Regions from separate parts of the Hydrogenophaga soli genome, predicted to be linked through region 1. Evidence: predicted binding sites of a transcription regulator. Region 1 holds the regulator's gene; each other region holds the start of a gene.

What was found. Region 1 encodes sigma-54, which starts transcription at its own class of promoters, with help from an activator protein. Its sites were predicted from a motif close to TGGCANGNAANCTGCTTT; they were not measured.
Region 2: the regulator sigma-54 is predicted to act here: its motif matches at 3,415-3,432, upstream of glnA (glutamine synthetase family protein).
Region 3: the regulator sigma-54 is predicted to act here: its motif matches at 3,032-3,049, upstream of ACYVB7_RS08455 (CmpA/NrtA family ABC transporter substrate-binding protein).

Annotation. Positions count from the first base shown of each region.
Region 1 covers NZ_BAAHAK010000002.1:30,357-38,226, reverse strand. Annotated here, with positions in the region: gene ACYVB7_RS03340 (GGDEF domain-containing protein) at 1-807, shown strand, start outside; gene ACYVB7_RS03335 (M48 family metallopeptidase) at 935-1,687, shown strand; gene ACYVB7_RS03330 (glycosyl hydrolase family 8) at 1,692-2,711, shown strand; gene ACYVB7_RS03325 (RNA polymerase factor sigma-54) at 2,729-4,327, opposite strand; gene lptB (LPS export ABC transporter ATP-binding protein) at 4,335-5,057, opposite strand; gene lptA (lipopolysaccharide transport periplasmic protein LptA) at 5,123-5,779, opposite strand; gene ACYVB7_RS03310 (thiol:disulfide interchange protein DsbA/DsbL) at 5,903-6,547, opposite strand; gene ACYVB7_RS03305 (SPOR domain-containing protein) at 6,623-7,378, opposite strand; gene argS (arginine--tRNA ligase) at 7,425-7,870, opposite strand, start outside.
Region 2 covers NZ_BAAHAK010000001.1:625,019-632,888, forward strand. Annotated here, with positions in the region: gene ACYVB7_RS02835 (M48 family metallopeptidase) at 1-53, opposite strand, end outside; gene orn (oligoribonuclease) at 92-754, shown strand; gene ACYVB7_RS02845 (pseudouridine synthase) at 751-1,494, shown strand; gene ACYVB7_RS02850 (EI24 domain-containing protein) at 1,546-2,469, shown strand; gene ACYVB7_RS02855 (competence/damage-inducible protein A) at 2,474-3,307, shown strand; gene glnA (glutamine synthetase family protein) at 3,481-4,896, shown strand; gene ACYVB7_RS02865 (hypothetical protein) at 5,046-5,570, shown strand; gene glnL (nitrogen regulation protein NR(II)) at 5,577-6,656, shown strand; gene ntrC (nitrogen regulation protein NR(I)) at 6,749-7,870, shown strand, end outside.
Region 3 covers NZ_BAAHAK010000004.1:47,964-55,833, forward strand. Annotated here, with positions in the region: gene ACYVB7_RS08445 (ABC transporter ATP-binding protein) at 1-738, opposite strand, end outside; gene ntrB (ABC transporter permease) at 728-1,591, opposite strand; gene ACYVB7_RS08455 (CmpA/NrtA family ABC transporter substrate-binding protein) at 1,593-2,999, opposite strand; gene ACYVB7_RS08460 (response regulator) at 3,181-3,849, opposite strand; gene ACYVB7_RS08465 (sensor histidine kinase) at 3,854-5,116, opposite strand; gene ACYVB7_RS08470 (CPBP family glutamic-type intramembrane protease) at 5,126-5,557, opposite strand; gene ACYVB7_RS08475 (vWA domain-containing protein) at 5,554-7,870, opposite strand, start outside.

The DNA of each region.
Region 1 (7,870 bases):
CTCATGACCTGCAACGTGGTCATGCCCCTGCGGTTTCGGACGGCGGCGTTGATCACCGGGGTGAGCATGCTCATCTTCTCGGTGGAAATCGGGCTGCACCCCGGCATGGAGGCATTTGCCAAGCGCACCTCCATCCTCACCTACAACGTCACAGGCCTGCTCACGCTGCTGGCCAACCACCGACTCAACAAGGCCGCCCGGTTCAGCTACCTGGTCAAGCTGTGTGACCAGCTTCAGCTGGACCGGTCCACCGCCACCAGCCACCATTTCAAGGTGGCCGCCCTCACCGACGACCTGACACAACTGCCCAACCGCCGACACATGGACGAGGTGTTCCAGCGCTGGCAAAGCTACCCCCCCGAGTCGGGCAAACCCATGGCGGCGCTCATCATCGACGTTGATCACTTCAAGCAGTACAACGACACCTGGGGGCACTTGCAGGGAGACGTCTGTCTGCGCGAGGTGGCCCGCGTCCTGATGGCCTGCACCCGCGCCCACACCGACTTGGCCGCCCGCCTGGGCGGTGAAGAGTTCGTGGTGCTGCTGCGCCAGTCCGATGCCCCCGAGGCCCTGAGCACCGCCGAACGCATCCGTCAGGCGATCGAAGCCATTGCATTGCCCATGGACACCCCGGGGCCGTCACACCACGTCACCGCCAGCATCGGCGTCGCCCTGGCCCCCTATGGTGACGCCGAGCGCATGCAGTCGCTGCTGGAACGGGCCGACCAGGCCCTGTACCAAGCCAAACGCCATGGCCGCAACCGAACAGAAATGGACCCCAGCCACCATGAAACCCCGCCCACCTGACCGCCGCACCTTTTTGCGGAGCAGTGCGGCCCTGGTGTCTGCCTTGCGCAGCATTGAATGGGTGCATCCGTAACATGAAGAGATAATCCGGCGCCCGTCATTCAAACCATACATCAGGAGGTAATTCATGAAACGTCGCGATTTGATTTCTGTCACCCTGCTCGCCTCGGGCTTCAGCGCCATGAGCCCCGTGCAGGCCCAACTCAATTTCGGCAAGATTTTTGAAGCAGGACAGGACTTGGCCAAAGCCGAGTCCATCACCGATGCCGAGCTGCAAAGCTACTTCGATCAAATGACCACGGAAATGGATCATCAGAATCAAGTGGCCCCCAACAACAGCCCCTACGCCCAACGGCTGTCCAAAATGGTGAAGGGCCTGCAAACCTATGACGGCTTGCGCTTGAACTTCAAGGTCTACATCACACCGCAAATCAATGCTTTTGCCATGGCCAATGGCACGATCCGTGTGTATTCCGGGCTGATGGATGCATTCACCGACGACGAGGTTCGGTACGTGATTGGCCACGAAATTGGCCACGTGAAATCGGGTCACTCCAAAGCGCGCATGCAGACGGCCCTGCGCACCAGCGCCTTGCGCAAAGGCGTGGAATCCAGCAACACCCGCGTGGGGGCGTTGGCCAGCTCCGCGCTGGGCGATTTGTTTGAAAAAGTGGTCAAGGCACAGCACTCTCAATCCAACGAACGTGAGGCGGATGACTACGCACTGAACTTCATGCGCAACCGCAAGTACACCCCCCAAGCATGCGTCAGCGCCTTGGACAAGCTGGCCGCGTTGACGGGCGACACGGCAAGCAGCATCCTCTCGACGCATCCTGCCCCCAAGGATCGCGCCGACCGGTTGCGAACCCAGCTGGGGTGAATCCGTGGATCGACGCTCGTTGCTGCGCTGCGCCGTTCTGCTGGGACTGAGCGCGCCGCCCATCGCCCAGGCCCAAGCCCAAGCCCTGCGGGGCTGGGACGATTGGAAGGCCACCTACGTGGCCTCCGACGGGCGCGTGACCGACACCGGACAGCGCAACATCAGCCACTCCGAAGGTCAGGGCTTTGGCCTGCTGCTGGCCACCGCGGCAGGTGACAAGGCCACATTCGAACGCATCTGGGCCTGGACGCAAGCCAACCTGGGCAAGCGCCCCGACGGCCTGTTTGCCTGGCGCTGGGAGCCGGGCCGCGGCATCACCGACATGAACACCGCCACCGACGGCGACCTGTTCATCGCCTGGGCCCTGCAACGCGCCGCCGAGCGCTTCAACCTGCCGGAGCTGAAAGGCCGCGCCGCGGCCATCGGCCAGGCCATCCGCGACAAGGTGGTGCAGGACGGCACGCCCTGGGGCACCATCATCAAACCCGGGGTGGACGGCTTTGGCACCCCGCAGGGGCAGGTGGTCAACCTGTCGTACTGGGTGTTTCCGGCCTTCGAGGCGCTGAACAAGGTGGATCCGCACCCGCAGTGGCAGGCCCTCACCACGTCGGGGTTGCGGTTGGTGGAAGTGGCCCGCTTCGGCCGTTGGAGCCTGCCGCCCGACTGGCTGCTGCTGGTCAACCCGCTGGCCCCTGACCCCAGCCGCCTGCCCCGCTATGGCTACGACTCAGCCCGCGTGCCGCTGTACCTGCACTGGGCGGGCCACGCCACCCCCGGGCGAATGGAAGGCTTCAAGAAGTTCTGGACCCACTTCCAGTGCGACGGCTTCCTGCCCGGCTGGGCCAACGTGCAGGACAACTCCATCGACAGCTACGGGGCCGACCCCGGGGTGCAGGCCATCCGAAGCCTGCTGACCACTGGCAAACCGCCCAGCTCACGCCTGCCCATGACGGCCCAGAGTTACTACTCGGCCACCCTGGGCATGCTGGTGGAGGTGGCGGCGCGGGAGGGTGGGCGCAAGTAGCGCGGCAAGCCGCGTGCTCAGAGCGCCTTGCGCAAGCTGGCCGGGGCGATTTTCAGCGCCTCGCGGTACTTGGCCACGGTGCGGCGGGCGCACTCGATGCCCTGCTCTTTCAGCATGTCCGACAAGGCGTTGTCCGACAGCGGCTTTTTGGGGTCTTCCCCCGCCACCAGCTGCTTGATGAGCGCCCGCACCGCGGTGCTGGAGGCGTTGCCCCCGGTTTCGGTGCCCAGGCTGGAGCCAAAGAAGTACTTCAGCTCGTAGGTGCCAAACGGCGTGGCCATGTACTTGGCGGTGGTCACGCGGCTGATGGTGGACTCGTGCAGGCCCAGCTCGTCGGCAATCTCGCGCAGCACCAGCGGGCGCATGGCCAGCTCGCCGTGCATGAAGAAGTTGCGTTGGCGCTCCACGATGGCACTGGAGACGCGCAGGATGGTGTCAAACCGCTGCTGGATGTTCTTGATGAACCAGCGCGCCTCTTGCAGGCGCTGCTGCATGCCCGCGCCGTCGCCACGGCTCCCTCGGCCTTCGCGCAGGGCGGCGGCGTACACGTCGTGCACCCGCAGCTTGGGCATGACCTCAGGGTTGAGCTGCACCTTGAAGCCGCGCCCCGCGCGGGTCACCAGCACATCGGGCACCACCATCTGGCCTTCCAGGTTGGCAAAACGGCGACCGGGCCGGGGTTCGAGCTGGGTGATGAGGGCCAGCGCCTCGCGCACCAGCGGCTCTTCCAGCCCGCACACCAGGGCCAGCTTGCGGGTGTCGCGGCGGGCCATCAGGTCCAGGGGTTGCTGGCAGATGGCCAGCGCGGCCCGGGCTGCGGGGGTGTTGCGCAGTTCGTTGATCTGCAAGCGCAGGCACTCGCCCACGTCGCGTGCGCCCACCCCGGGCGGGTCCATGTTCTGCAGCCAGCCCAAGGCCGTGCGCAGCAGTTGCACGGTGGCCTCACGGCGCTCCTGCACGGCGAGGTCGTCCGGGTTGCCGGGCTCGAACGAGGCGGCCAGGTCTTCCAAGGGGTCGGCCAGGTAGCCGTCGTCGTCCAGCGACTCGATCAGCGCGTACAGCGCCGCCTGTTCCTCGGGGCTGAGGCGCAGGCCCAGGGCCTGCTGGTGCAGGTGGGCCTGCAGGGTGATGTGCTCACTGGCGAGGTCGGCGGCGCTGGCGGTGTCATCGTCGTCGTGGCTGCCGGTGCCCCGGGCGGGGGCTTCGCCGCCCCACTCGCCGTCGTCGGGTTGCATGTCCACGGTGCCGTCACCCGACCAGTCGGGCTCGGTCAGGCTGACATCGTCACCCGACGAGGCTTCGGGGGTTGACTCGGCAGAATTTGATGACTCAAAAACAGACTCAGCGCTTGATGTGCCTGAACTTTCTGCTACACCTTCCATGGCGCGCTCGGACAACACATCCCCCAGGCTGACCGGGGCATCGGCGGTTTCCAGGCCAAACGACTCGCGCTCGGCGGCCTCGTCCTGACGCTCCAGGAAGGGGTTTTCGTCGAGCATCTGCTCGACCTCCTGCCCCAGCTCCAGCGTGGACAGCTGCAACAGCCGAATGGACTGCTGCAGCTGGGGCGTGAGCGCCAGGTGCTGCGAGACGCGGAGGGACAGGCCTTGTTTCATGGGCGCATCACATGCGGAAGTGTTCGCCCAGGTACACCCGGCGCACGTCGGCGTTGTCCACAATCTCGGCGGGCGTGCCCTGCGCCAGCACCGTGCCGTCGTTGATGATGTAGGCGTGGTCGCAAATGCCCAGCGTCTCGCGCACGTTGTGGTCGGTGATCAGCACCCCGATGCCCCGCGCCTTCAGGAAACCGATGATGCGCTGGATCTCGATGACGGCGATGGGGTCGATGCCGGCAAACGGCTCGTCCAGCAGGATGAAGCGGGGCTGGGTGGCCAGTGCCCGGGCAATTTCCACCCGCCGCCGCTCGCCCCCCGACAGCGCGGGCGCCGGAGAGTGGCGCAGGTGGTCCACCCGCAAGTCGGCCAGCAGGGCGTCCAGGCGCTGCTGCACCACCGCGGGCGACAGGCGTTTGCCCTGTTCGTCGTGCTGCAACTCCAGCACGGCGCGCACGTTGTCTTCGACGTTGAGCTTGCGGAAGATGGACGCTTCCTGCGGCAGATAGCCCAACCCCAGGCGCGAACGGCGGTGGATGGGCTGATGTTCAATGGGCTGGCCGTCCAGGAAGATGTCACCCCCATCGGCCCGCACCAGGCCCACGATCATGTAAAACGAGGTGGTCTTGCCCGCGCCGTTGGGACCCAGCAGGCCCACCACCTCCCCCTCGTTGACAGCCAGCGACACGTCCTTGACCACCTTGCGGCTGCCGTAGGACTTGCGCAGGTGCATCGCCTCCAGACGCACCGGCTGGGGTGCATCGGGTTCGAGGGCAAGGCGGACACTGGCGCCGCCGCTCACCGGCCAACCCCATCCAGCACGGGGGCCGACCGCAGACGCGCCGGGTCGGTGGCCGCAGGGGCCGGAGCCCCTTCGGCAGGCCGTGGCGTGGGCGTCAACATCGCCCGCACGCGGCCAGAAGGGTTGGAAGGCGTCTTGCTGGCCTCGCCACCGTCCACCGAGAAGGTTTCCGCGGCGTTGTTGTAGACGATCAGGCTGCCCGAGGTTTCATCGGCCAGGGTGGCTCCACGGTAGCGGCGCAGCATGGCGCGCTGCTCGAACCGCACCACGTCGGTCTGTCCGTTGTAGTCGATGCGATCGGACACACCCTCGATGTACTCGTCCAACCCCTCGCGCTTCTGGCGGAAAAAGGCGGGCTTGGCGGCTGAACCGGTGACCACCCCGAACTGGTTGCCCTGGGCGTCCTGACGGACTTCGACCTTGTCGCCCCGGATGACGATGGTGCCCTTGGTGATGACCACATTGCCGGTGAACACGCTGAGCTGACGCACGTCGTCGTAGCGCAGGCTGTCGGCCTCGGCATTCATGGGCTTGTCGCGGTCGGCCTTTTCGGCATGGGCCGCGGCACACAGCCACAGCGCACTCAAGGCCACCCAGCCACACCCCAGCCGCCGCAGGCCGGAAACAAGGGCATGCGGTCGGGCGCTGGGCACAGGGGGAGTGGAACGAGGAGTCACAAGCAAACTCATGGCGGCATGGTATTTGCTTGTCATTGTAGCGGTGCCGTCGGGATTTCCTGACGGCACCAAAGGCAAAAACGCGAGAGTCTGAGGCTTTCAGCCCTTGCGGCTGGCCTCTGCCAGCTGGTTCACCACCGCCAGCGCACGTTCACCGGTGCCCGCTGTGGACGGGGACGTGAAATACCGCCCGGCCACACCCAACGCGGGCACGCCGTCAAGCTTGTAGGCCTCGGCCATCTGCGCCGCACGCTTGAGCTTGCCCGCCACCGAGAAGGCATTGAAGAACTCCAGGAACTTGGCCCGGTCCAAGCCTTGGCGAGCCGCCCAGTTGGCGATGTCGTCGGGCGTGGACAACTTCTGGTGTTCACCATGGATGGCCACGAACACCTTGGCATGCAGTTCGTCGAGCTTGCCCATGGCTTCCAGCGCAAAGTACAGCCGCTGCAGCGGCTCCTGGGCCGAACTGAAGGCAATGGGGTTGCGACGCACCACGATGTGGGCGGGTTGCTTCTTGACCCAGGTGTCGAAGGTGGGCTCGAACTTGGCACAGTGCGGACACCAGTAGCCGAAGAACTCGATCACCTCCACCTTGCCTGCGGGCGAGTCCACGGGGGCGGGACTGGCCAATTTGAGGTAGTCCTTGCCCTCCTTGAAGGCTTCGGTTTGGGCCTGGGCGGTGGTCACCAGGGCGGGGGCAGCAGCGGTCAGCAACGCGACCTGCGAAAACTCACGACGACGCATGGAATGGTTTCTCCTTGTGGGCAATCAGTGTGGGGGGCGCGTGTTTTGGTTCCCCGGGGTGGGGAACCCAGGGTTTCAACGTTGCACGCGGACCAGGGCCGTCTCCAGCCCGCTGGGGGCCAGGTCTTCCTTCATTTTTTCAGCATCGCTCAGGCGTTCGTAGGGACCCAGGCGCACGCGGTAGACGGTCTTGCCGTTCTGCTCACGCTCGGACACCTTGGCATCCAGGCCCATCAGCACCAATTTGGCGCGCTGTGCCTGGGCATCCTCCGGGGTGCGAAACGCCCCCACCTGCACAAAAAAGGTGAACGGCTCAGCGGCTGCGGGGGCAGGCACGTCGCGGGGGGTGGTCGCGGCCACGGTCTTGCCCTGCACCTTGGACGAGGCCAGGTCGCCCAGCGGGTCGGAGGAATAGGTCTTGCCTTTGGGCTCCACCGGGGCTTCCGCCGGGGCCTTGGCTGCTTCGGTCGGCTTGGCGGGGGCTTCGGCCTTCTTGGCGGGCTCGGGGGCAGGGGTGGGCTCGGACGGCGCATCCGCCGGGGCATCGCCCTTGGCCGCCGACTTGGAGGGCTTGCCCCCCAGCGCCGCATTGGGGTTCCAGTTGCGGTTGCGGTCGGCCTCGGCCGCGTCGTCGGACGCCGGACGGGAAATGACCCGCTCCACAAAAGGCACGGGCACCTTGGTGACGTACACCGCCACCACCAGGGCCCCCACCAGGCCCAGCAGCACCCCGAGGATCAACCCCAGAAAGGTGCCCCCCTGCTGGGTGCGTGGTGGGGCGCACTTCGGTGCCCGACTCGGGCCTGGGCGACGGTTCTGACAGTCCTTCATGGGCAAGACCTTTGCAATGTGCCGTGAGCGAAACAGACCCAGGGGGTCACATGCGGGTGGGGGCACTCACCCCCAGCACCGCCAGGCCATTGGCCAACACTTGGGCCGTGGCCGCCACCAGGGCCAGACGGGCGCGTTTGACGGCCTCGTCGTCCACCAGGATGCGCTCGGCATCGTAATAGCTGTGGTACGTGGACGCCAGTTCGCGCAGGTAGAAGGTGACGTCGTGCGGCGCAAAGTCGGTGGCCGCCGCGGTCAGCATGGCCGGGTACTGCGCCAGCTTGAGCATCAGGGCCGCGGCCTGAGGGCTTTCCAGCGCCGACAGATCGGCCTGCGCCAGCGTGGCCACGTCGCCACCGTCTTTCTCGGCCCAGGCCGCCAGCACCGAGCAGATGCGGGCGTGGGCGTACTGCACGTAGTACACCGGGTTGTCGTTGTTCTGGGCCAGGGCCAGGTCGATGTCGAAGATGTACTCGGTGTCGGGCTTGCGGC
Region 2 (7,870 bases), on a different contig from region 1:
AGCAACAAGGCAGCAGAGAAGACCAGCGAGAAGGTCAGTGAGGCGTCGAACATGGGGCGAGTCTACCGGGCGCGTCATGGACAATCGGGGGATGAGTTCTTTTGCCGCGCCCCGCCGCCACACCCACGAGCCTTACCCTCCACACCCCTCGGGGTTGACCAAGAGCGATGCCAACCTGGTCTGGCTGGACTGCGAAATGAGTGGCCTGGACCCCGAAAAAGACCGTTTGCTGGAGGTGGCCGTGGTCATCACCGGGCCGGACCTGACCCCGCGGGTGGAGGGGCCGGTGATGGTGATCCACCAGTCCGACGAAGTGCTGGGCGGCATGGACGCCTGGAACCGCGGCACCCATGGCCGCAGCGGCTTGACCGAAAAGGTGCGTGTCAGCACGGTGACCGAGGCCGAGGCCGAGGCCGAGCTGCTGGCCTTTGTGCGGCGCTTTGTGCCCAAGGGCGTGTCCCCGCTGTGCGGCAACACCGTGCACCAGGACCGGCGTTTCCTGGTGCGCTACATGCCCGCGCTGGATGCCCATTTCCATTACCGCTGCCTGGACGTCAGCACCCTGAAGGAGCTGGCCAAGCGCTGGCAGCCGAAGGTGTTCAAGGCCTTCAAAAAGAAGCAGATGCACACAGCCTTGGCCGATGTGCACGAGTCCATCGACGAACTGGTGCACTACCGCACCCACTTCCTGCGCATGCCCGACGTGGCACCGCAGGCCGAGGCGGCCACCGACACCCCAAGGAGCGCAGCATGAAGCGGGCATTGGCCGACATCCTGTTTTCGCAAGGCTTTGGCACCCGCCGGGTGTGTTCGGGCCTGATCGAGCAGGGCATGGTGCGGGTGGCGGGCGAGGTGGTCCTCGACCCGTGGGCCGACTTTGAAACCACCGACTTCGCGTTTGACGTGCAGGGCACCGCTTGGCCGTGTGTGGAACGGGCCTACCTGATGCTGCACAAGCCCACGGGGCACGAGTGTTCGCAAAAGCCCGGCATGTACCCCAGCATCTACACCCTGCTGCCCGCGCCCTTGCGCCAGCGCGGCGGCGGTGCCGCGGCGGGCGTGCAGGCCGTGGGGCGGCTGGACCAGGACACCACGGGCCTGCTGCTGCTGAGCGATGACGGCCAGTTCATCCACCGGCTGACGTCCCCTCGGCACCACGTGCCCAAGGTGTACGAGGTGACCACACGACACCCCGTGACCGACGTGCAAATCGACAAGCTGCTGGCAGGCGTGGTGCTGGACGACAGCCCGGTGCCCGTGAAAGCCGCCGCCGCGGTGCGGGTGGCCGAATGTCACCTGCAACTCACCCTGACCGAGGGCAAATACCACCAGGTCAAACGCATGCTGGCCGCGGTCAGCAACCGGGTGGAGGGGTTGCACCGCAGCCGCATTGGCGAGCTGGTGCTGGACGATCGTTTGCCTGTGGGGGCCTGGCGCTGGCTCACCGCCGAAGAAGTGGCCGCCCTGAGCCAGAAGGCCAAGCCCGCACGCTGAGGGCGGAGGGTCCCGGGTGGGGCTTCATGCACATCGGTTATGCTGATTTGCATGGGCCTCATCTTTGATGCTTTCTGGCGCTCGGTGGTGTATTGCCTGCACCCCCGCGTCATTGCACTGTCTTTTTTGCCTCTGGTGGTGATGGTGGCGCTGTCCTTCGGGCTGGGCTACTTCTACTGGGAAGATGCCGTGTCTGCGGTGACCCAGGGCCTGGAGGCCAGCGAACTCCTGACCCTGGCGCTGGGGTGGCTGGATTCCGTCGGTTTGGGGCGGCTGCGGGCCGTGTTTGCGCCGTTGGTGGTGTTGTTCCTGGCCACGCCCGTCATCGTGGTGATGTCGTTGTTGCTGGTGTCGCTGGTGATGACGCCTGCGCTGGTCGAGCTGGTGGCGCAGCGCCGTTTTCCCCTTTTGGAGCGCAAGAAGGGGGCGTCCTGGCTGGGCAGTGCGGCCTGGTCGCTGGTGTCCACCGCTTTGGCCTTGATGGCCATGGTGGCATCGCTGCCGCTGTGGCTGATTCCCCCGCTGGTCATGGTGCTGCCTCCACTGATCTGGGGTTGGCTCACCTACCGCGTGTTTGCCTACGACGCCTTGGCCGACCACGCCAGCGCTGACGAGCGTCGTGCCCTGTTCGAGCAACATCGCCTGCCCTTGTTGACCCTGGGCGTGCTGACCGGTTACCTGGGGGCTTTGCCCAGCGTGTTGTGGGCATCGGGGGCCTTGTTCATTGCCATGGCGCCCATCCTGGTGCCGTTGGCCATCTGGCTCTACACCCTGGTGTTCGCGTTTTCGTCGCTGTGGTTTGTGCACTTTTGCCTGTCGGCTTTGGCACAGCGGCGTCAGAACGAGGCCACTGTTCGTCCCGTCCAGGAGGTCCACCCGGTCGTGGTGGATGTGGATGTGTCTGAGCCCGATGCGCCCCTGTTGCCCCCTGATGCGGTGACCCCTCCTGACTCTGGGCGCTTGCCGCCCCCCTGAATCCATGCCCGACTTTGCAACCCCTGTGCCCACGTTTGGTGCGCTCATCATCGGTGACGAAATCCTGTCGGGGCGCCGGGTGGACAAACACCTGCCCAAGTTGATCGAGTTGCTGGGAGACCGCGGATTGCAGTTGTCCTACGCCGTGAACCTGGGGGACGATCCCGCCCGGATCACCCAGCACCTTCGCCAGGCGTTTGACAGTGGCGACTGGGTGTTTTCATTCGGGGGCATCGGTGCCACCCCCGATGACCACACCCGCCAATGCGCAGCGGCGGCACTGGGTCAGCCTTTGGTTTTGCACCCCGAGGCCAAGGCACTGATCACCGAGCGCATGCAGGACATGGCCGCCCAGCAGGGCTCGGTGCTCGACCTGGCACACCCCGACAGCCAGCGGCGCTTGGAGATGGGGATGTTCCCCGCATCGGCCTCACTCATTCCCAACCCGTACAACAAGATCCCCGGTTTTGCCTGCCAGGGCCACGCCGGTGGCTGGGTGCATTTTGTGCCCGGGTTTCCGGTGATGGCCTGGCCCATGGTCGAGTGGGTGTTGGAGCAGCGGTGTGCGCCGTGGTTTTCGCGTGGGGCCCGTGTGGAGAAATCTGTGGTGGTGTACGGCACGCTGGAAGCAACGCTCACGCCCCTCATGGAAGACATTGAACAGCAGCACCCCGAGGTGAAGGTGTTCAGCCTGCCCAGCGTGGATCACCCGGAACATGGGCGGCACATTGACCTGGGGGTCAAAGGTCCGGTGACGGCGGCGGATCGTGCCTACCTGGACCTGATGCAGGGTTTGCAGGCGTTGGGGGTTCCGTTGGGCCCCGAAATGGTGCGTTGAGTGCGCCTTATCTTGGTGCCAATCCATTTTGGTGCAAATGGCACTCCATTGGTGCAATGGATGCTGGGGCATACTTGGGTTTCAGTCGATGTGCCGAACCATGCCTCTGGCATAAAAGCTGCTTGATGCTTTCCGTTATCGAATTTTCAACCCGTCATCCTTAGGAGATTTTGATGGCCAAGACCGTCGCAGACGTGATGCAACTGGTGAAAGACAACGACGTCAAGTTCGTTGACTTCCGTTTCACCGACACCCGTGGCAAAGAGCAGCACGTGACCGTGCCCGTGTCTCACTTCGATGAAGACAAGTTCACCTCTGGCCATGCGTTTGACGGCTCCTCCGTGGCAGGTTGGAAAGGTATTGAAGCCTCCGACATGCAGCTGATGCCCGACCCCAGCACCGCCAACATCGACCCCTTCTTCGAAGAAACCACCCTGTTCCTGCAGTGTGACGTGGTCGAACCCAGCGACGGCAAGGCCTACGACCGTGACCCCCGCTCCATCGCCAAGCGCGCCGAAGCCTACCTGAAGGCGTCTGGCCTGGGCGACACCGCCTACTTCGGTCCCGAACCCGAATTCTTCATTTTCGACGGCGTGCGTTGGAGCAACGAACCCGGTCGCGTGTTCAGCGAAATCGAAGAATACGAAGCCCCCTGGAACAGTGGTTCCAAGATGGAAGGCGGCAACCGCGGCCACCGTCCCACCACCAAGGGCGGTTACTTCCCCGTGCCTCCGGTCGACAGCACGCAAGACATGCGTTCCGAGATGGTGCTGATCCTGGAAAGCCTGGGCATCCCCGTCGAAGTGTTCCACCACGAAGTGGCTGGCGCCGGTCAAAACGAAATCGGCACCAAGTTCAGCACGCTGGTTGAGCGCGCCGACTGGACCCAAGTGCTGAAGTACGTGGTCTGGAACGTGGCCAACGCCTACGGCAAGACCGCCACCTTCATGCCCAAGCCCTACCACGGTGACAACGGTTCCGGCATGCACGTGCACCAGTCCGTGTGGAAAGACGGCAAGAACCTGTTCGCCGGTGACGGCTACGCCGGCCTGAGCGACTACGCCCTGTACTACATCGGCGGCATCATCAAGCACGCCCGTGCCCTGAACGCCATCACCAACCCCGGCACCAACAGCTACAAGCGCCTGGTGCCCGGCTTCGAAGCCCCGGTGAAGCTGGCCTACTCCAGCCGCAACCGTTCCGCTTCCATCCGCATCCCGTTCGTGGCCAACCCCAAGGGCCGTCGCATCGAGGCTCGCTTCCCCGATCCTTCCGCCAACCCCTACCTGTGCTTCTCGGCCCTGCTGATGGCCGGTCTGGACGGCGTGGAAAACAAGATCCATCCGGGCGAAGCCGCCACCAAGGACCTGTACCACCTGCCGCCCGAAGAAGACAAGCTGGTGCCCACCGTGTGCCACAGCCTGGACCAGGCGCTGGAGTACCTGGACAAGGACCGTGCGTTCCTGACCAAGGGCGGTGTGTTCACCGACAGCATGCTGGACGCCTACATCGACCTGAAGATGCAGGAAGTGACCCGCTTCCGCACCATTCCCCACCCGGTCGAGTTCGACATGTACTACAGCCTGTGATGCAGGTCGAGGTCGGATGACCTTCGCAAAAAGGACGGCTTGCGCCGTCCTTTTTTTTCGCTTCCACCGGGTGTGGGGTGTGCGCGGCGGGAATTCGTGGCCGCCGTTTGCGTCATACTGCCCCATTGTTTCCATTGCAAGTTTTTTCCATGAGCCTTCACCGCATGGGTTACCTCCAATCGTGTGTGCAACAGGGCCTGCGCTGGGCCTGCCTGGGGCTGGGTGCCCTGACCGCCATGGCCCAGGCCCAGAGCGCCATCTACCGCTGTGGCAACGAGTACACCAACAGCCCCACCCCGGCCCAGAAGAAAGAGTGCAAGCTGATCGAAGGCAGCGGGGTGACCGTGGTGCCTGCGGCCGCTGTGCGCGCCGGAGCATCCAAACCAGCACCCGCCAACGACCAGCAGCCGCGGGTGGATCCACAACAGCAAAAAGCCCGCGACAACGATGCGCGCACCATCCTCGAAGCCGAACTCAAGAAGGCCGAGGGCAAGCTGGCCGCGTTGCAGCAGGAGTACAACAACGGCCAGCCCGAAAAGCGGGGCGAAGAGCTGCGCAACGTGGCCCGTTACCAGGAGCGGGTGTCGGAGCTGAAGGCCTCCATTGTTCGGGCCGAGGCCGACGTGGTGGGCCTGCGCCGTGAGTTGCAACGCATGGGCACGGCCAGCCGTTGAATGTTCATGCCGCAATCTGACTCGGGGGCGGCCGTTGCCTCCAAATTCCATGCCCTGGACCTGTTGGCCACGCTGGTGGCGGTGGTGGACTTGAACGGGGCCATCCTGTTCGTGAATGCGGCGCTGGAAGACGCCTTGGGCCTGTCCCGCCGCAGCGTGGCGGAAGCCCAGCTCAGCCAGTTTTTTGCCGAACCCGCACAGCTGGCCAATGCGCTGGAAGGCGTCAAGGTCAACGAGTTTGCCGCCTTGCGCTATGACGCCTGGCTGCGCTCGCACCACCGCGACCCGTTGCCCGTGCACGTGGTGGTGGCGCAGACCGAGGTGGAAGGCGAAGTCGTCGTCGAGCTGCTGCCGCTGGAGCAGCAATCCCGCCAGGACCGGGAAGACCGCCTCATTGGCCAGGCACAGGCCAACAAGGAGTTGATCCGCAACCTGGCCCACGAAATCAAGAACCCGCTCGGCGGCATCCGCGGTGCGGCGCAGTTGCTGCAAATGGAGCTGGAGTCGCGCGAGCTCATCGAGTACACCCAGGTCATCATCCACGAGGCCGACCGCCTGCAAACGCTGGTGGACCGGCTGCTGGCCCCGCACCGCCGCCCGCATGTGGTGGGGGACGTCAACATCCACGAGGTGTGCGAGCGGGTGCGCTCGCTCATCCTGGCCGAGTTTCCCAAGGGCTTGCGCGTGGTGCGCGACTATGACACCTCGCTGCCCGAGTTCCGGGGCGACCGCGAGCAGCTCATCCAGGCGGTGCTCAACATCGCCCACAACGCGGCCCAGGCCCTGGGCGCTCGCATTGCACAAGGCGATGCGAGCATCACTTTCCGCTCGCGGGTGGCACGTCAGGTCACGTTTGGCAAGCAGCGCTATCGGTTGGCACTGGAATTGCATGTGATCGACAACGGGCCCGGCGTGCCGGACTCGATCAAGGACCGCATCTTCTATCCCCTGGTGTCGGGGCGCGAAGGCGGGTCTGGCCTGGGGCTGACGTTGGCGCAAACCTTCGTGCAGCAGCACCATGGCCTGATCGAGTGCGACAGCCAGCCCGGCCGGACCGACTTCAAGATCCTGATTCCCCTGCCTTGAAGTCCGGCGCACGCAGCCCTCGGGCCGGTGTGCCTGGGTCTTGGCATTGAGGGCGGGGCTGAATCGAACAAGAGGCAAAAGGAAACGTGCGCATGAAACCCATCTGGATCGTGGACGACGATCAGTCCATCCGCTTCGTGCTGGAAAAGGCGCTGTTGCGCGAGAACCTGCCCACCCGCAGCTTCATCAACCCGCAAGACGTGCTGGCGGCGCTGGACGAGGACAACGACGAAATGGCCCCGCAGGTGCTGGTCAGCGACATCCGCATGCCGGGTGGCTCGGGCCTGGACCTGCTGGACAAGGTGAAGAAGAAGCTGCCCGGGCTGCCCGTCATCATCATGACGGCGTTCTCCGACCTGGACAGCGCCGTGTCGGCCTTCCAGGGCGGGGCTTTCGAGTACCTGCCCAAACCCTTTGACCTGCCCAAGGCGGTGGAGCTGATCCGTCGGGCGGTGGAGGAAAGCCAACGTGAAGAGGTGGCCGAGGAACGCATGGCCGCCACGCCCGAAATGCTGGGCCAGGCCCCGGCCATGCAGGACGTGTTCCGCGCCATTGGCCGCCTCAGCCAGAGCAACGTGACGGTGATGATCACTGGCGAATCCGGCTCGGGCAAGGAGCTGGTGGCGCGGGCGCTGCACAAACATTCGCCGCGCGCCACGGGGCCGTTTGTGGCCATCAACACCGCAGCCATCCCCAAGGACCTGCTGGAGAGCGAACTGTTCGGTCACGAGCGCGGCGCGTTCACCGGCGCGCAGAGCATGCGCCGTGGCCGCTTCGAGCAGGCCGAGGGCGGCACGCTGTTCCTGGACGAAATCGGCGACATGCCGTTTGACTTGCAAACCCGTTTGCTGCGGGTGCTGTCCGACGGGCACTTCTACCGTGTGGGCGGGCACAGCGCCGTCAAGGCCAATGTGCGCGTCATCGCCGCCACCCACCAGAACCTGGAACAGCGCGTCAAGGAAGGCGTGTTCCGCGAGGACTTGTTCCACCGCCTCAACGTCATCCGCCTGCGCCTGCCCGCGCTGCGCGAGCGGCGCGAAGACGTGCCCATGCTGACCAAGCACTTCCTGGTGCAAAGCGCCAAGCAGCTGGACGTGGAGCCCAAGCGCATTTCCGAGGCGGCCCTGCAGCGCATGGCGGCCTTCGACTTTCCCGGCAACGTGCGCCAGCTGGAAAACGTGTGCCACTGGCTGACGGTGATGGCCCCGGCCCAG
Region 3 (7,870 bases), on a different contig from region 1:
GCCAGCCTCGGTCTCGCTGCCGTTGGTCATCAGCAAAATGCGGTCGGACAGCAGGATGGCCTCATCCACATCGTGGGTGATCATGAACACCGTCTGCTGCGTCTCGCGCACGATGGTCATCAGCTCGTCCTGGATGGTGCCGCGCGTCAGCGCGTCCAGGGCGCCAAAGGGCTCGTCGAGCAGCAGCATCTTGGGCTGGATGGAAAACGCCCGGGCAATGCCCACGCGTTGCTTCATGCCACCGGAGAGCTGGCTGGGTTTCTTGTCGATGGCGTGGGCCAGGCCCACCAGGGCCACGGCCTTTTCCACATGCACGTTGACCTTGGCCTTGGGCCAGTCGGGCCAGCGCGACTTGACGGCAAACGCGATGTTTTCGCGCACCGTGAGCCAGGGCATGAGGGCGTGGCTCTGGAACACCACGCCGCGCTCCAGGCTGGGACCCACCACCTCGCGCCCGTCCATGAACACATGGCCGCTGGTGGCCGTGTCCAACCCGGCCAGCACGTTGAGGATGGTGGTCTTGCCGCACCCGGAGTGGCCGATGATGCAGACGAACTCGCCACGCGCCATCTCGAAGCTCACGTCGGCAAACACGGGCTTGGTGGGGTGGTAGGCCTTGGACAGGCCCTCAATCTTCAAAAAACCGGTCATGGCGGGTTCTTTCTGAGGCGGCTGGGCCGGTTGGGGTGCCGGGGTCAGGCTGGCCGTGGTGGCGCGAACGCTGCTGTCACTCCACATAGGTCACCGCCTTCTGCGCCTGGGCAAACAGCAGGTCGAGCAGCATGCCGACCACGCCGATCAGCAGCACCGCAAAAATCACGTTGGTCAGCGACAGGTTGTTCCACTCGTTCCACACGAAGTAGCCCACCCCGGTGCCGCCCACCAGCATCTCGGCGGCCACGATCACCAGCCAGGCAATGCCCATGCTGATGCGCATGCCGGTGAGGATGGTGGGCGCAGCGGCGGGCAGGATCACCCGGAACGCCTTGCGCAGCGGGTTCACCTCCAGCGTGCTGGCCACGTTGAGCCAGTCGCGCTTGACCGCAGCCACCCCGAAGGCGGTGTTGATGAGCATGGGCCACACCGAGCAGATGAAGATGACGAAGATGCCGCTCACGCTCGAATCCTTCAGCGTGTACAGCGCCAGCGGCATCCACGCCAGCGGGCTGATGGGCTTGAGCACCTGAACGAACGGGTCAAACGCCTTGCGCATCAGCGGCGACATGCCGATCAGGAAACCCAGCGGTATGGCCACCACCACCGCCAGCAAAAAGCCCAGCCCCACCCGGCCCAGCGAATGCGCCAACTGGATGCCAATGCCCTTGTCGTTGGGGCCTTTGTCGTAGAACGGGTCGGACAGCTGCGCCACGATGGTCTTGCCCACCTCGATGGGGGGCGGGAAACCGGAGCTCTTGGTGGCCCCGGGGTCCTTGCCCATCATCTTGGCGTACTCGATTTCCTCGGCGGTCATGCCCGCGCTGGAGCCGCCCACACTGGGGCCGGTGGTGGCCAATTGCCAGGCCCCCACCAGACAGATCAGCATGAGCAGCGACACCAAGGCCGCACGCAGGTTCAGACTGGCGGTTTTCATGTCAGCCTGCCTTGCTGATGGCAAAACTCTTCAGGTAGGCGTCGGCCTTGGCGGGGTCGAACTCCTTGCCCATGATCAGGTGCTTGGCGTACGTTGGCCCGGCCTTGAAGTCCTGGCCCAGGTCCTTCATGTGCTTGCGTGCGTCGGTGATGAGGAACACCTTCTCGGCAATCTGCTGGTAGTTGACGTCGCCCTTGATGTAACCCCAGCGCTTCATCTGCGTGAGCATCCACACCGCCATGCTCTGCCAGGGCATGGGGTCGAAATCGGCGCGGTCGGGCACGTTCTGCACCTTGCCCAGGCCATCGGCAAACTTGCCCGTCAGCACCTGGGTCAGCACGGCCTCGGGCTGGTTCAGGTACTGGGCCGGGGCAATGACCTTGGCGATCAGCTCGCGGTTGTCGGGCTTGCGGGCCATGGCCGCAGCGGTCAGCACGGCGCGGTACAGCGCGGCAAAGGTGTTGGGGTTCTTCTGGATGAACTCGGTGGTGGTGCCGAAGGCACAGCAGGGGTGGCCGTTCCACAGGTCCTTGGTCAGCACGTGGATGAAGCCCACCTCGTCGAACACCGCCCGCTGGTTGAACGGATCGGGGCCCAGGAAGCCGTCGATGTTGCCCGCCCGCAGGTTGGCCACCATCTCCGCCGGGGGAATGACGCGGATCTGCACATCGGTGTCGGGGTTGACGCCATGCTCCGCCAGGTAATAGCGCAGCAGGAAGTTGTGCATCGAGTAGTCGAACGGGATGCCGAACTTGAAGCCCTTCCAGTTCTTGGGGTCGCGGTTGTCCTTGTGCTTCAGGCTCAGGGTGATGGCCTGGCCGTTGATGTTCTGGATGGTGGCCACGTTGGTGGGCGTGGCGTTGGCCCCCAACCCCAGGCTGATGGCCAACGGCATGGGCGACAGGAAGTGCGAGGCGTCGTACTCCTTGTTGAGCACCTTGTCGCGCACCAGCGCCCAGCCTGCGGTCTTGGTGACTTCCACGTTCAGGCCCTGCTTGCTGTAAAAGCCCAGCGGGTGGGCCATGATCAGCGGCGTGGCGCAGGTGATGGGGATGAAGCCGATCTTCAGGTCCTTCTTCTCCAGCGCGCCCTTGTCCTGCGCCATGGCCTGCAGGCTGGTCACCGGCAGCACGCTGGCAATGGCGGCCATGGCCGTGCCCTTGCCCACCGCCCGCAAGAAGCGGCGGCGCATGGCGTCCTGCGGGAACAGCGCCTTGACCAGCGTGGCCTCGATGAACTCATTGCTGTAGGCCTCGAAGTCCGCCGTTTCGCTGCGGGCCCGCAGCGTGGCCGCGGCTTCATCGGCCACCACCTCGGCGTGGTGATCGGCCAGCGTGTGGTCACGGCCACAGCTGCACTTCATCATCAGGGGGCGGTCGGCGTTGTAGGGATCGAAGAACTCGGACATGGCGCACCTCGTGGGTAATTGGTGCACCGCACAATGCAAGCAACGGGCCAGAACCCCCAGGGGCACCGTGCCAACCACACCCATGTCGACATTTCGTACCCGGTTCCACGAAGGCTTGTAGGGCTGGCACTACAAAGCGGGGCTGCCCCCGGGCATCCGGTCCGCGCCCACCCCACCGCGCTCAACGCGGCCCGTGCCGTTCGGCGTACAGCGCCAGCTCCACGTCGTTGTGGGTGCCGGTTTTTTCCAGGATGCGGGCGCGGTAGGTGCTGACGGTGTTGGGGGCCAGGCCCAGTTGCGCACCAATCTGGGTCACGCTTTGGCCTTGGATCAGCAGGCGGAACACCTGGTGTTCGCGGTGCGACAAGGCCTCGGCCCCGGCCTGTGCACCACGTTGGCCCACGGCGGCGGCCAGCGCCTCGGCGGTGGCCGGGGTGACGTACACGCCCCCGGCGGCCACCTTGCGCACGGCGGCCAGCATGTCGTCGGGGTCGGCGCTTTTGTTCAGGTAACCGCCCGCACCCAGCTTGATGCAGCGCACCGCGTACTGGCGCTCGGGGTAGGTGGAGAGCATCAGCACCGGCAGCGTGGGGTGGCGCTTGCGCAGGGCCTGCAACACGTCCAGCCCGTCCATGCCCGGCAGGGCAATGTCCAGCAGCACCACGTCCACCCCGCCGCTTTCGGACGGGTCAGCCACCAGGGCGTCCACCCGGTCCAGCACCTCGGGGCCGGTGGCGGCCTCGGCCACCACGGTCACTTCGGGCGCGTCGGCCAGCACCTGCTTGAGGCCCTCGCGCACGATGCGGTGGTCGTCGCCCAGCAGCACGCGAATGGTGGGGGTGGCGGTCATGGCGTCAGCGCCCATTTTTCAGGTCAGAAAATGCCTTTTGCGCTTGATCTGCATGGGTTTGCAGCTCTGCTTTCAATACCATGGTGGTGCCTTCGCCGGGGGCGCTGCGCACCTCGATGCGGCCCCCAAAGTGGCGGGCGCGTTCGCGCATGCCCAGGATGCCGTAGGCGTCGGGCGCGTCGAACACCCGCGGGTCGGCGCCCACACCGTTGTCGCGCACGCTGATGCACAGCAGCGGCCCCACCCGGGCAATGGCCACGGCCAGCTGGCTGGCCTGGGCGTGGCGGCCCACGTTGCTGAGCATTTCCTGGAAGATGCGGAACACCGCCATGGCCTGCCGCTCGGGCAGGGGCGGGGCGTCGTCCACGTCCATCTGCCAGTCGAGCGCCAACTCGGCGGTCTGGGCAAATTCCTGGGCCTGCCATTCCAGCGCGGCCCACAGGCCCTGGTGGTCCAGGATGCTGGGGCGCAGGTCGGTGATGATGCGGCCCACGTTGTCCACGGCGTTTTCAATCAGTCGGCTCATGTTCTGGCATTTGCAACGCATGCGGTGGCGCATGTCGGCCTGGGCGTCGGAGGTGCGCTGTTCCTGCTCGGACAGGCGCTTGTCCATCCAGTTGACGTCCATCTTCAGGGCCACCAGCAGGCTGCCCAGTTCGTCGTGCACCTCGCGGGCGATGCGGGTGCGTTCGTCTTCGCGCACCGATTCGGACCACGCCGCCAGCTCGCGCACCTGGCGCAGGGCCGACTCCAGCGCGGCGGTGCGTTCACGCACGCGGTGCTCCAGCTCGTCCTTGGCCTGTTGCAGGGCGTCGGCGGCGCGTTTGCGCTCGGTGATGTCCACAAACGTGACCACCGCGCCCAGCACCTGGCCGCCGCTGAGGATGGGGTGGCTGGAGTACTCCACCGGAAAGCTGCTGCCGTCGCGCCGCCAGAACACCTCGCTGTCGATGCGGCAGGGCAGCCCGCGGCGAAAGGCGTTGAAGATGGGGCACTCCGCCTCGGGGTAACGCTGTCCGTCGGCCCGGCTGTGGTGGGTGAGTTCGTGCATGTTGCGGCCCAGCAGCTCGGCCGGCTCGTAGCCGATGAGGGCCGCGCCCGCCGGGTTGATGAACATGCACAGGCCGTTCAGGTCCACGCCGTAGATGCCCTCGCCCGTGGAGGCCAGCATCAGGCCCAGCGGGTCACGCCAGGCCGCATCCACAGGGGCTTGCACGGGCGATGCAGGGCCGGTCTGGGCGCGGGGGCGGGCGGCTTGGGCGGGCATGCCCAGGCCTTAGCAATGGCTGTGCCACCACAGGCCGAGGTTGAACCAGGCGTGCAGCAACACGCAGGGCCACACCCGCTGGGTCTGGCGAAACAACTCGCCCAGCAGCCACCCGGGCACCAGCCACGCCAGGGCTGCCATGCCTTGGGCGGGCCAGTGCACCGCCACAAACACCAGGGCGGCCACGCCATTGGCCACGTGCCCGGCACGGGTGGAGTTGTGGGCGGCGGGAGGCTGCGGCGTGAGGGCTTGGGCCACGGGGGCCTGCACGGCGCGGCGGTAAATCCATTCCTCCAGCCAGGGCGACCCGGCCAAGGCCCACAGCAGCCACACGCCGGAGTCGGCCCCCAAGGGCCGCCCCCAGACGCAGGCCACCGTCTGGGCCACCCAGGGGCTGGCCAGCACCACGGCCAGCCACCCCGCGGCTTGCCAGCGGGTCAAACCCGGCGGGTGCGCAGGGTGCGGCGGCGCAACGCCCAACCGGCCAGCCCGGCACCCAGCAACAGCAGCAGACCGGCGTCATCACCCTGCGGGTTGACGGTGCAACCGCCGCCCGACGAGGTCGAGGTGCCGGGGTTGGACGGATTGGAGGGGTTGCCGGGCGTGGTGGGGGTGGTGGCCCCGACCACGCCAAGGGCGTTGGCCTCCAGCTCGAAATCGGCTTCGGTGATGCGCTCCATCAGGTCCACGGGCAGCTCGGCGTCGCGGGTGCCCTTGACCAGCGCCCCCAGCGAGGCGGTGCGCGAACCGGCGTTGGTTTCGGCACGCACCTCCACGTAGTACTCCCCGGCCTTGAGCTTGCCCGCCAGGCTCAGGCTGTACTGACCGTCGCCCGCGCGTTGGTCGGGGGCCACGCCGTCGTCGGCCAGGGTCAGGTTGTCCAGCACCACGTTGCCGTTTTCGTCCACCACGGTGGCCGTGACCACCGCCCCTTTGATGCGTTTGTCACCCCCCAGCGTGGCCACCAGCACCGGGGCGGTGCGCGAAGCCACCGTGCCCCCCACCACCTGCGCCGACAGCGCCACGCGGGTGAGGCCGGCCACGTCCACGCTCACCCAATCGGTGGTGGCGGCGTTGGCGGTGACACGCACCGTCCACACCCCGGCGCGTGAGGCCAGGTCGGCGGCCAGCGTGAACTCGGCAGAACCGTCGGGGCCGTCCAGGTTGAACGTCACCCCCTGGGGCAACTGGCTGCTGGCGTGGACCTTGCCGCTGGGGTCCACCAGGGCAAAGCTGAGTTTGGCGGCGTCCGCCGGGTCGAAGTACACGCTGGCGGCCACTTCGCCGTCGGTGGCGGCACCGGCCACGCGGAACGGGGTGTCGAACGAGGCCCCGGCCTTGAGCGGCTCGTTCAGCCCGAAGGCCATGGTGGCGTAGGGGTTGGCATGCGCCTCGTTGACGGCCTTGGTGGCGTCCTTGGCGGCGTCGGCCCCGTTCTTGGCGCTGTTGTAGCTGCCGCCAGTGGCGTCGGCCACCTGGGTCAGGCTCACGGTGGCGCCCGCGGCACGACGGCGCTCCAGCGAGCGGCGGGCCTGCTTTTGCTCGGCGGTGGCACCGGTCAGGCCCAGCGGGTTGACAGCCACGCGGGCCGCACGAATGTCAGCCACGGTTTGTGCGGGCACCACGGCTTCGGTGCCGGTGAGGAAGTGCACGGTGGCCGGGTCGCCCACCTGGCGTTCGGCGTCGATCAGGGTGCGGGCCCGGGTGAAGGCGGCGGCGGTGTCGAACACACCGTTGGGGTTGGGGGTGAGGCCGTCCAGGGCCGCGCTGAGGGCCGCCTTGCCTTCAATGGACGTGGAGGTGGCACCCAGCACCACGCCGTCGGTGGCCGACGGGAAGGCCACGATGGCATACCGCACGTTGTCCTTGGCCTGGGCCACCAGGGCCTTGGCGGCCTGGATCAGGGCGTCCAGGCGGTCCTTGGGCAGGGTGAGGTCCACCAGGATCACGTCCCGGAACACCGGGTTGGCCACGAACACCACGTTGAGCTTGGCGTCAAAACCCGCCGTGGGTTTGGTCAGTTGCAGGGTGTTGGCATCCATGCCCCGAAAGGCTTCGAAGAACGTGCGGCCATAGCCCTGTGCCGAGTCGGGGTCCTGGTCGGGGGTGCGGGTGAGCATTTCCCAGGCGCTCAGGCCCGTGGTGCCCTTGCCCATGGCCCGGGCCTGCGCGGTCTGGCGGGCATTGGGGTCGGCGTAGTCGGACGGCAGCGACAGCGACCCGTAGGTGTACTGGTCGTGCATGATGGAACTCTTGGGCGTGTCCACGCCCGAGGGGCTGCCGGGGTCGTTCGGGTCCAGGGCCTTGCCGTCCTCGCGGTACTCGTCGAACAGGCCATAGGTGTAGTGCCCCAGTTCGTGGGTGATCACCTGGCCCAGGCCCTGGATGGTTTCGGGCTTGCCGTCCATGGCCACGTAGTTGAAGCTGGTGAAGTTGCGCTTGCCCCAGCCGGACAGGTTGGCGTTGGAGCGGTCACTGACGTTGAGCAACCGAATGTCCACGTTGTTGCCAAACTGCGCGTTCTTGTACACGTACACCGTGCCCAGGCGGTGGCGGCCTTCGGTCATGGTGAACTTGCTTTGCGCCATCTGCCGCAACACGCTGGTGATGTAGTTGCGGTCCAGCACCTGGCTGGGGTTGCTGTTCTGGGTGGGGGGGCTGTCGTAGTCCCAGTCCACGTTGACCACGTAGTCCAGCGTGTTGACGTCGGCCACCGCCGACAAGGCGTTGTTGCCCGCCCAGGTGGCCGGGCTG